Regions from separate parts of the Paenibacillus sp. MCAF9 genome, predicted to be linked through region 2. Evidence: riboswitches for the same ligand, from Rfam matches in the RefSeq annotation. Region 2 holds a riboswitch; each other region holds the start of a gene.
The links. A riboswitch is a leader RNA that binds a small molecule or an ion and turns the genes downstream of it on or off. The one in region 2 is predicted to bind cyclic di-GMP.
Positions count from the first base shown of each region.

Region 1: another riboswitch for cyclic di-GMP. It lies ahead of AB4Z45_RS22740 (EAL domain-containing protein); the one in region 2 lies ahead of AB4Z45_RS27185 (transglutaminase-like domain-containing protein).
Region 3: another riboswitch for cyclic di-GMP. It lies ahead of AB4Z45_RS13060 (methyl-accepting chemotaxis protein); the one in region 2 lies ahead of AB4Z45_RS27185 (transglutaminase-like domain-containing protein).

Region 1 covers NZ_JBFREL010000018.1:97,222-99,497, reverse strand. The annotation lists gene AB4Z45_RS22745 (metallophosphoesterase) at 1-586, shown strand, start outside; cyclic di-GMP riboswitch class I at 703-788, shown strand; gene AB4Z45_RS22740 (EAL domain-containing protein) at 873-2,276, shown strand, end outside.
Region 2 covers NZ_JBFREL010000030.1:209-2,484, forward strand. The annotation lists gene AB4Z45_RS27185 (transglutaminase-like domain-containing protein) at 96-905, opposite strand; cyclic di-GMP riboswitch class I at 918-996, opposite strand; cyclic di-GMP riboswitch class I at 1,048-1,126, opposite strand; gene lysS (lysine--tRNA ligase) at 1,295-2,276, opposite strand, start outside.
Region 3 covers NZ_JBFREL010000006.1:172,608-174,883, forward strand. The annotation lists gene AB4Z45_RS13060 (methyl-accepting chemotaxis protein) at 1-1,241, opposite strand, end outside; cyclic di-GMP riboswitch class I at 1,327-1,411, opposite strand; gene AB4Z45_RS13065 (DUF1836 domain-containing protein) at 1,484-2,254, opposite strand.

The sequences.
Region 1 (2,276 bases), on a different contig from region 2:
TGAGAAAATCAGGCCAATTGACGAGCATATCAAAGCATATGAAACGTATAAGAGGCAGCTGGAGCTGTATGCCGAGGCAGGGGAGCTTGAATACAAGCCATTTTCGCTGCTCAAAATCGCATACGTAGACGGAAGCGAGCAGCTGCCAGCGTGGAAAACCTCTGAGATGTATCGATTCCTATCTGACGATCCATTCATCACGCTTGTGCTGTCTGATGCGGAGAGCTATGAGCTTGCAGAAAAATATTTCTACACGCTTACGGTAGACAATCATATGGAAGGTGTCGTGATTAAGCCCGAGCTGCCTCAGCCGTACACGGTTCCCTATATGAAAGTGCGCAATAAGGAATACATGTCTATTATTTACGGTTATGATTATAGATTTCCGCACAAGTACAATAAGCTCATCAAGCAAAAAAATATTACGCAAAAGCTTCGTACATCATTTAACGAGTACCGGCTAGGACAGCATATGCTGGCGATTCCTTTTGCTGAAATTGCCCCAGAAAACGATGGATATCAAGCGGCTGCTGCGAATCTTTTGTTTGAGGTTGCCAAAGAGAAGGAAATCGATCCTAGATTGTAAAACATCAATATACCAAACCTCCCAAAATGGGAGGTTTTTCTACATCATTCGACCTATTATGAAATTGGTTATGGTATATATCGGAATAATATGGAATACTGGTATATGTAAAAAGTCCTAGTAAAAAGCAAAGTTGTCGAAAGACAATGACGCAAAGCCAACAGGCCTAAAGGAAATTTCCAAAGGTGGCTGGGTTGCCAAAAGGATGAGTGATAACATACCTATATCCTCTCCTTAAAAACTTCAGGTTACCGCCTACGTTATGAATAAGAGGGGATATTTAGCAATGAAACAAATGATTAAACGTTTTAATGGAAATGTTAATGTTGGTAGTTTTAATATTGTTCAAAAGTTAGCGAATTTAGGCTACTGGGAGTTTGACCATATTCGCAGAGAAGCATCCTGGTCGAATCAAATGTTCGAAATATATGGTATGAAATCTGATTTCTCGATGACGATTGAACAATTTTTTGAGTTTGTACATCCCGAAGATCGTGAGCGCGTTAATGAGCAGTTCCACCTTGCAATTGAATCAAAAAAGGAAAGCGTTTCCGAGTACAGAATCGTTCGTCAAGGCGGTGAAGTTAGATATGTGGTGGAAAACATTACGTTCATACGGAATGCCGAAAACGAGATATTGTTGACGATAGGCATGATTCAGGATGTAACGGAAAATAAAAAAATACAGCATCGCCTCACACTAGAAGAGCAGCTTTATAAATCGATATTTGAAAACAACCCTGACGCGGTCTTTTCTTTAGACGCACAAGGGCGTTTTTTGTCATGCAATTCTGTGCTTGAGCAAGTTTTTGGATATACGAAAGAGGAAATTATAAATGATAGTTTTCATAAATTTGTAGATGCCGCAGCACGGGATAAAACGATTCAATATTTTGAGCAAACGGTCAAGACGCTGAATCCTCAAAACTATGATACGACAGGCATTACGAGAACAGGGCAAACGGTCGAATTTAATGTGACCAATATTCCAATCATTATTAATAAAAAGCTTATCGGCGTCTACGGCATTGCCAAGGATATTACGCAGCAAAAAATGATTGAGCAATCATTGACTGAGACCGAATTAAAATACCGCAGTATTGTTGAGCAATCCATTGTCGGTATTTTTGTCGCGCAAAAAAACAACTTCGTTTATTCAAACGACCAGCTCAATAAAATGTTTGGTTATGACTCCTTGATCGGTATGGATATTATACAGACGATCCATCCTTTAGACCGTGAAGCCGTCGTTAATCAGCTAACGAAGTTACAGGAGGGGCAGTCTTTATCTAATTTCTGCCACAGAGCCATTAAGCAAGATGGGACGATTATTCATTGCGAAGTGCACTATAATCAAGTGTCAAATATGGGTGAGCAGGCGATCGTTGGCGTAGTCCTTGATGTTACGGATCGGAGCAAGGCTGAGGAATTAAATCAATATTTGGCTTACCACGATTATTTAACGGAGATGCCAAATCGCAGAATGTTTGAAGACCAGCTAGATAAGCAGCTAAGGGTAAGCGAGTATTTTAAGCAGAGGCTGGCGATCATGCTGATTGACGTGGATCGTTTCAAATATGTAAATGATACGCTTGGGCATCCGATTGGGGATGAGCTGCTGAAACAAATCGCCTTTCGATTGATGAGCAATTTACGTGATGGCCAAACCGTATTCCGACTTGGCGGAGAC
Region 2 (2,276 bases):
CTATTTGCGTAATCGTTGCTTCGCTTCCTCCTCACCTATATTGAAGAAAGACATAAAAAAACGAGCTCTGCGATTTCCGCAAGCTCGTATGACTTCTAATATGTTTTTGTAACTGTATATTGAGCTGCATCCTTGATAAGCTCATACTTTTTCTTGCCCTTCTTTAGACCCGCATCAACTGTCGTATCAATCGTAACCCATTTCCCATCCAAGTATACTTCGTTCCAAGCATGATAAACATCCACATAAGTAGATTGTCCCATCAAGAGCTTCGTAGGAATATCCACGCTCCGCAGCATTGCCGCAAACAATGAAGCGTATCCGTAGCAGATATCCTTTCTCGATTTAAATGTGCGATCAATATTGGGGAGGTAATCAACTGACAGATTAGCAGCTAATTGATTATCATAACTTACATTCGTAATAATATACTCGTAGATTGCCTTTACTTTCTCCATATCCGTTTTTTTATTGCTCGCTAATTCTTTTGCCTTGACGATGGCGCTGCTCGCATTCGACCAGTCAATGTTCTGGATGGAATTCAAGTACAAAACCTTGTTGTCTTTTAAATCAAGCGTCACGGTTTCTTTCTTCGCCAGTTTGTATTTGTTGCCTGTTGTATTCTCTAGAACAGATATCGTATATTCGCCATTGCCAAGCTGCAATGGAAACTTCTCAGCTGTTTTTCCGCTGGTTAGATTATATGTATAATTTGATGCGCCTTTTGCGATCATAAGCTTCGTTTTCACTTTAGTGCTCACTGCATATTGTACGGAGACAACACCTTTATCTAAATTCCCCGTGTTGAGCCAATCAGAAGAGTCCGCTTCATTTGCCTGAACGACCGTTACATGGATGGATGCAAAAAGAACAAAAGCTGCGATGACTAACATAAATTTACGCATGAATATACTCCCTTCGGTAGCTGGCTGCCATCTTACGGAAGGCCCTTTAGCTTTGCGTCCCTACCTTTCGATAGGTTTGCCATTATCGTGTGAAGCGCTTTGTGATGAATTTCCCCTATACAAACAAAAAAAAGCCTGTTCATTCGGTAGCTGGCTGCCATCATACGGAAGGCCCTTTAGCTTTGCGTCCCTACCTTTCGATAGGTTTGCCGTTATCGTGTAGCGCTTTATTAGTTCTATTCTACCATATGAATCTAGCAAATCAATAGATTGTACTACAATATCAATCATAATTTGAATGTTTTTAAGGATTGTTGTTGCAAATTCTCGATATTAGAAAAAAAAAGAACCGTTGGCTGCTAAAAGCCAAACGGTTTCTTGTTTCTTTCTTATTCAGCAGAACGCTGATCTCTCATATGAGGGAACAACAGTACATCACGAATAGATGGAGCATCTGTTAGAAGCATGATCAATCGGTCGATACCGATTCCTAGTCCGCCTGTTGGCGGCATGCCGTATTCCAGAGCGCGGATAAAGTCTTCATCCATCTCATGCGCCTCGTCATTTCCATGCTCACGCTCAACAAGCTGCGACTCGAAACGCTCACGCTGATCGATCGGATCGTTAAGCTCCGTAAATGCATTAGCATGCTCACGTGCTACGATGAATAGCTCAAATCGATCGGTGAAGCGTGGATCCGCTTCGCTCTTCTTAGCAAGCGGCGAAATAGCAACCGGATGTCCTGTAACAAAGGTTGGCTGAATAAGCGTATGCTCACCGAACTGTTCAAAGAAGGCGTTGAGAATATGACCAAATGTCATATGCGGATCAACGGCAACTTTGTGTTCTTTCGCCAAACGATGGGCTTCCTCGTCGCTCATTTCCACGCCGAAATCTACGCCAGTCGTTTCTTTGACAAGCTCAACCATGCTGACACGGCGCCACTGAGGCGTCAAATCAATCTCTTGGCCTTGATAAGTGATTTTTGTTGTTCCAAGAACCTCTTGTGCAATATGTGCGATGACATTCTCTGTCAATGCCATAATATCCTTGTAATCAGCATAAGCCTCGTAAAGCTCAATCATTGTAAACTCTGGATTGTGGCGAGTCGAAATCCCCTCATTCCGGTATACACGGCCGATCTCATATACTTTCTCCAATCCGCCTACAATTAGTCGCTTCAAATGAAGCTCGATTGCAATACGCATGTAGAGCTGCATGTCCAGCGCATTATGATGCGTTTCGAAAGGCCGTGCTGCAGCACCGCCTGCAATGGAATGCAGTGTTGGTGTTTCTACTTCTAAATACCCGCGGGAATCTAGGTAGCGACGCATGGATTGAATGATTTTGGAACGAGTAATAAAGGTTTGT
Region 3 (2,276 bases), on a different contig from region 2:
TGTGTGTTCAAATCCTGAATGCCGTTCAAAAACTTAGCGACATTGTTATATCGTTCATTCATCGTTTCGAAAGCTTCAGTTAGCTTTGAAAACTGGTCTACTGTTTCATTTACCATCGAGACCACGCCAGCCATCTGCTGCGTGCCGTTATGAGATGATTGCTTCATATTTTGCATATCATTGTTTATGTATTCACTCGAGGCAGCAATTTGCTGAGAGCTTGCTGAGATTTCTTCGGTAACTGCCGAAATGGATGAAGCATCGTCATACTGCGACAGCAACACTTTTCTGCCCAGCTCCACTTGGCCATTTACATCCTCTGATGCTTTTCGATTAATACCAATCATATTATCCATATTATTCGAAATGTGGAGCACGGATTCGCTCACTTCAAGCGTAGCTTTAATCGTTTCTCGCAGCTGATCGCCCATATTAGCCAAATCATGGTCGAGGTCGCCAAATTCGTCAGAGCGAACGAGTTTTTCTTGACTTGTAAAATCATTATTGCCATATTGCTTAATTCTTTTTGTAATGCCTACAAGTCCTGTTCTAATTGATTGTGAGATGACAAAAATCATAATGGCAGGCAGAATAGCAAGCAAAATGACATTAATAAGAACAATTACGTTCGCACTGGATATGTCTTTATTAAGAAGCTTCTGCGTCGCGTTAGCGTCTGCGGTCAAACGCTCGTGCATTGTATCGTTGGAATAACTTAGAATGACGGTATATACGCTTATTAGATTGCTTATGCGGAGCGATTTCTCATCTGATGATAATCCACTCACGTCTGTATTCGTCACTTTCAAGTTATCTAATGCAAGCTTAAGAACATTAACCTGATTCGCATAATAAGGACCATCTTCCGTTGCAGGCGGATATTTCTTATCCATATCGATAAGCTGTTTCTCTAATTCATCGATGTTGGCAGGCATCGTTTCCAAATCCTTCATGATCAGCGTTGCATCGCTTTTGCCATTTTCAATGGCATCTACCATTAGAAGCATCACTTTCAGCAGCCTATTCGATATACCCTGATAATTGCGTTCAGCACGCTGCAATTCCTCTGAACCTTCGACCGAGGTTGCTACTGAATGATTTTGAAAATAAATCAAAACGCCCGAGCCTACATTAAAAAGTGTGATGATTGCGGTAACAAGCAATAATTTGCTCGTTATTTTCTTCAAACTCAATTTCTTAAACAGTATTTTTGCTCTCTCTATCCTATCCTTAAAAACCATCCTGCTTGCTCTCTCCTCTGTCTCCTGAAAACAAAAAAAGCTATCCAGCCACAGGAGGCGGACAGCTCAGTTAGCTTATTATCCTTCCGGCGGTCTGGCAGCCATAGTGCGTACACCTTAGGCCCATAACTTTGCGTCCTTGTCTTTCAACAAGTTTGCCTTTTTCAGTTTGTCTATTTTGTAGTTTACAACTTAAACCAGTATAGGACTATTTAGTGAGTTTGTCATCCCTTGAACCATATTTATTCTGTGGCTAAAAATAAGGTTGCATTGCAATAACGCCTTGCTAACGAATGAAAATAGGAGGTTTGGATGGAAATAACCGCAACGAGCAAAATATTTCGCACCGCTTCCCATTGTTTTTCCGTTAAATTTGGCAATCTGCTTGCAAATTGATTCGCTGAAGAGCGAATGACATGCTCTGTCAATAAATCTTGATGCGGATTTTCCTTCAAATGACCGGAAATGTCGAGCAGTTGATCGTTATTCGCATCGAGCTCCTCAAACATACTGGTATAAGATGCATATAATTCAATAGGCCCAACTAAATCGTCTGCTTCATCCTCTGGTTTCTTGAATACGATCTCAAAAAGCTTGCGTATTGATTCAAAATCGAGATTTGACTTTAAATCATCAATAATGAATAATAACGCAGCTTGGTTCAGAGAATATTTTTTCCCAGCTTTCGGACAATCGAAATAAGGTTTGAAATCTCGCTTTACCCAGTTTTGCATGGAGGTAATCGACAGATTCGAATATTCGATTAGTTGGCCCAACGCAGCAATTTCATGAAGTGAAAAGCCTTTAATCTCATTTCCTTTAATGAGCTTTTCCATAATTGGAGGCAGCAGCGTAGACATAAATGCAGGCAGTCCCGTGCCTTTCTCCAAATCACATTGATGCGTTTTGGTCCATGCGGCTTGCAGCACTTGCAGCGGCTTCAAATTATACTTTCCGTCCAGAGCCAGCAGTAAGCAAGCCATCTCTTTTCGAGTAAGCGTAAAGGACTCCATATCGCTTCCTCCTCGCGCATTC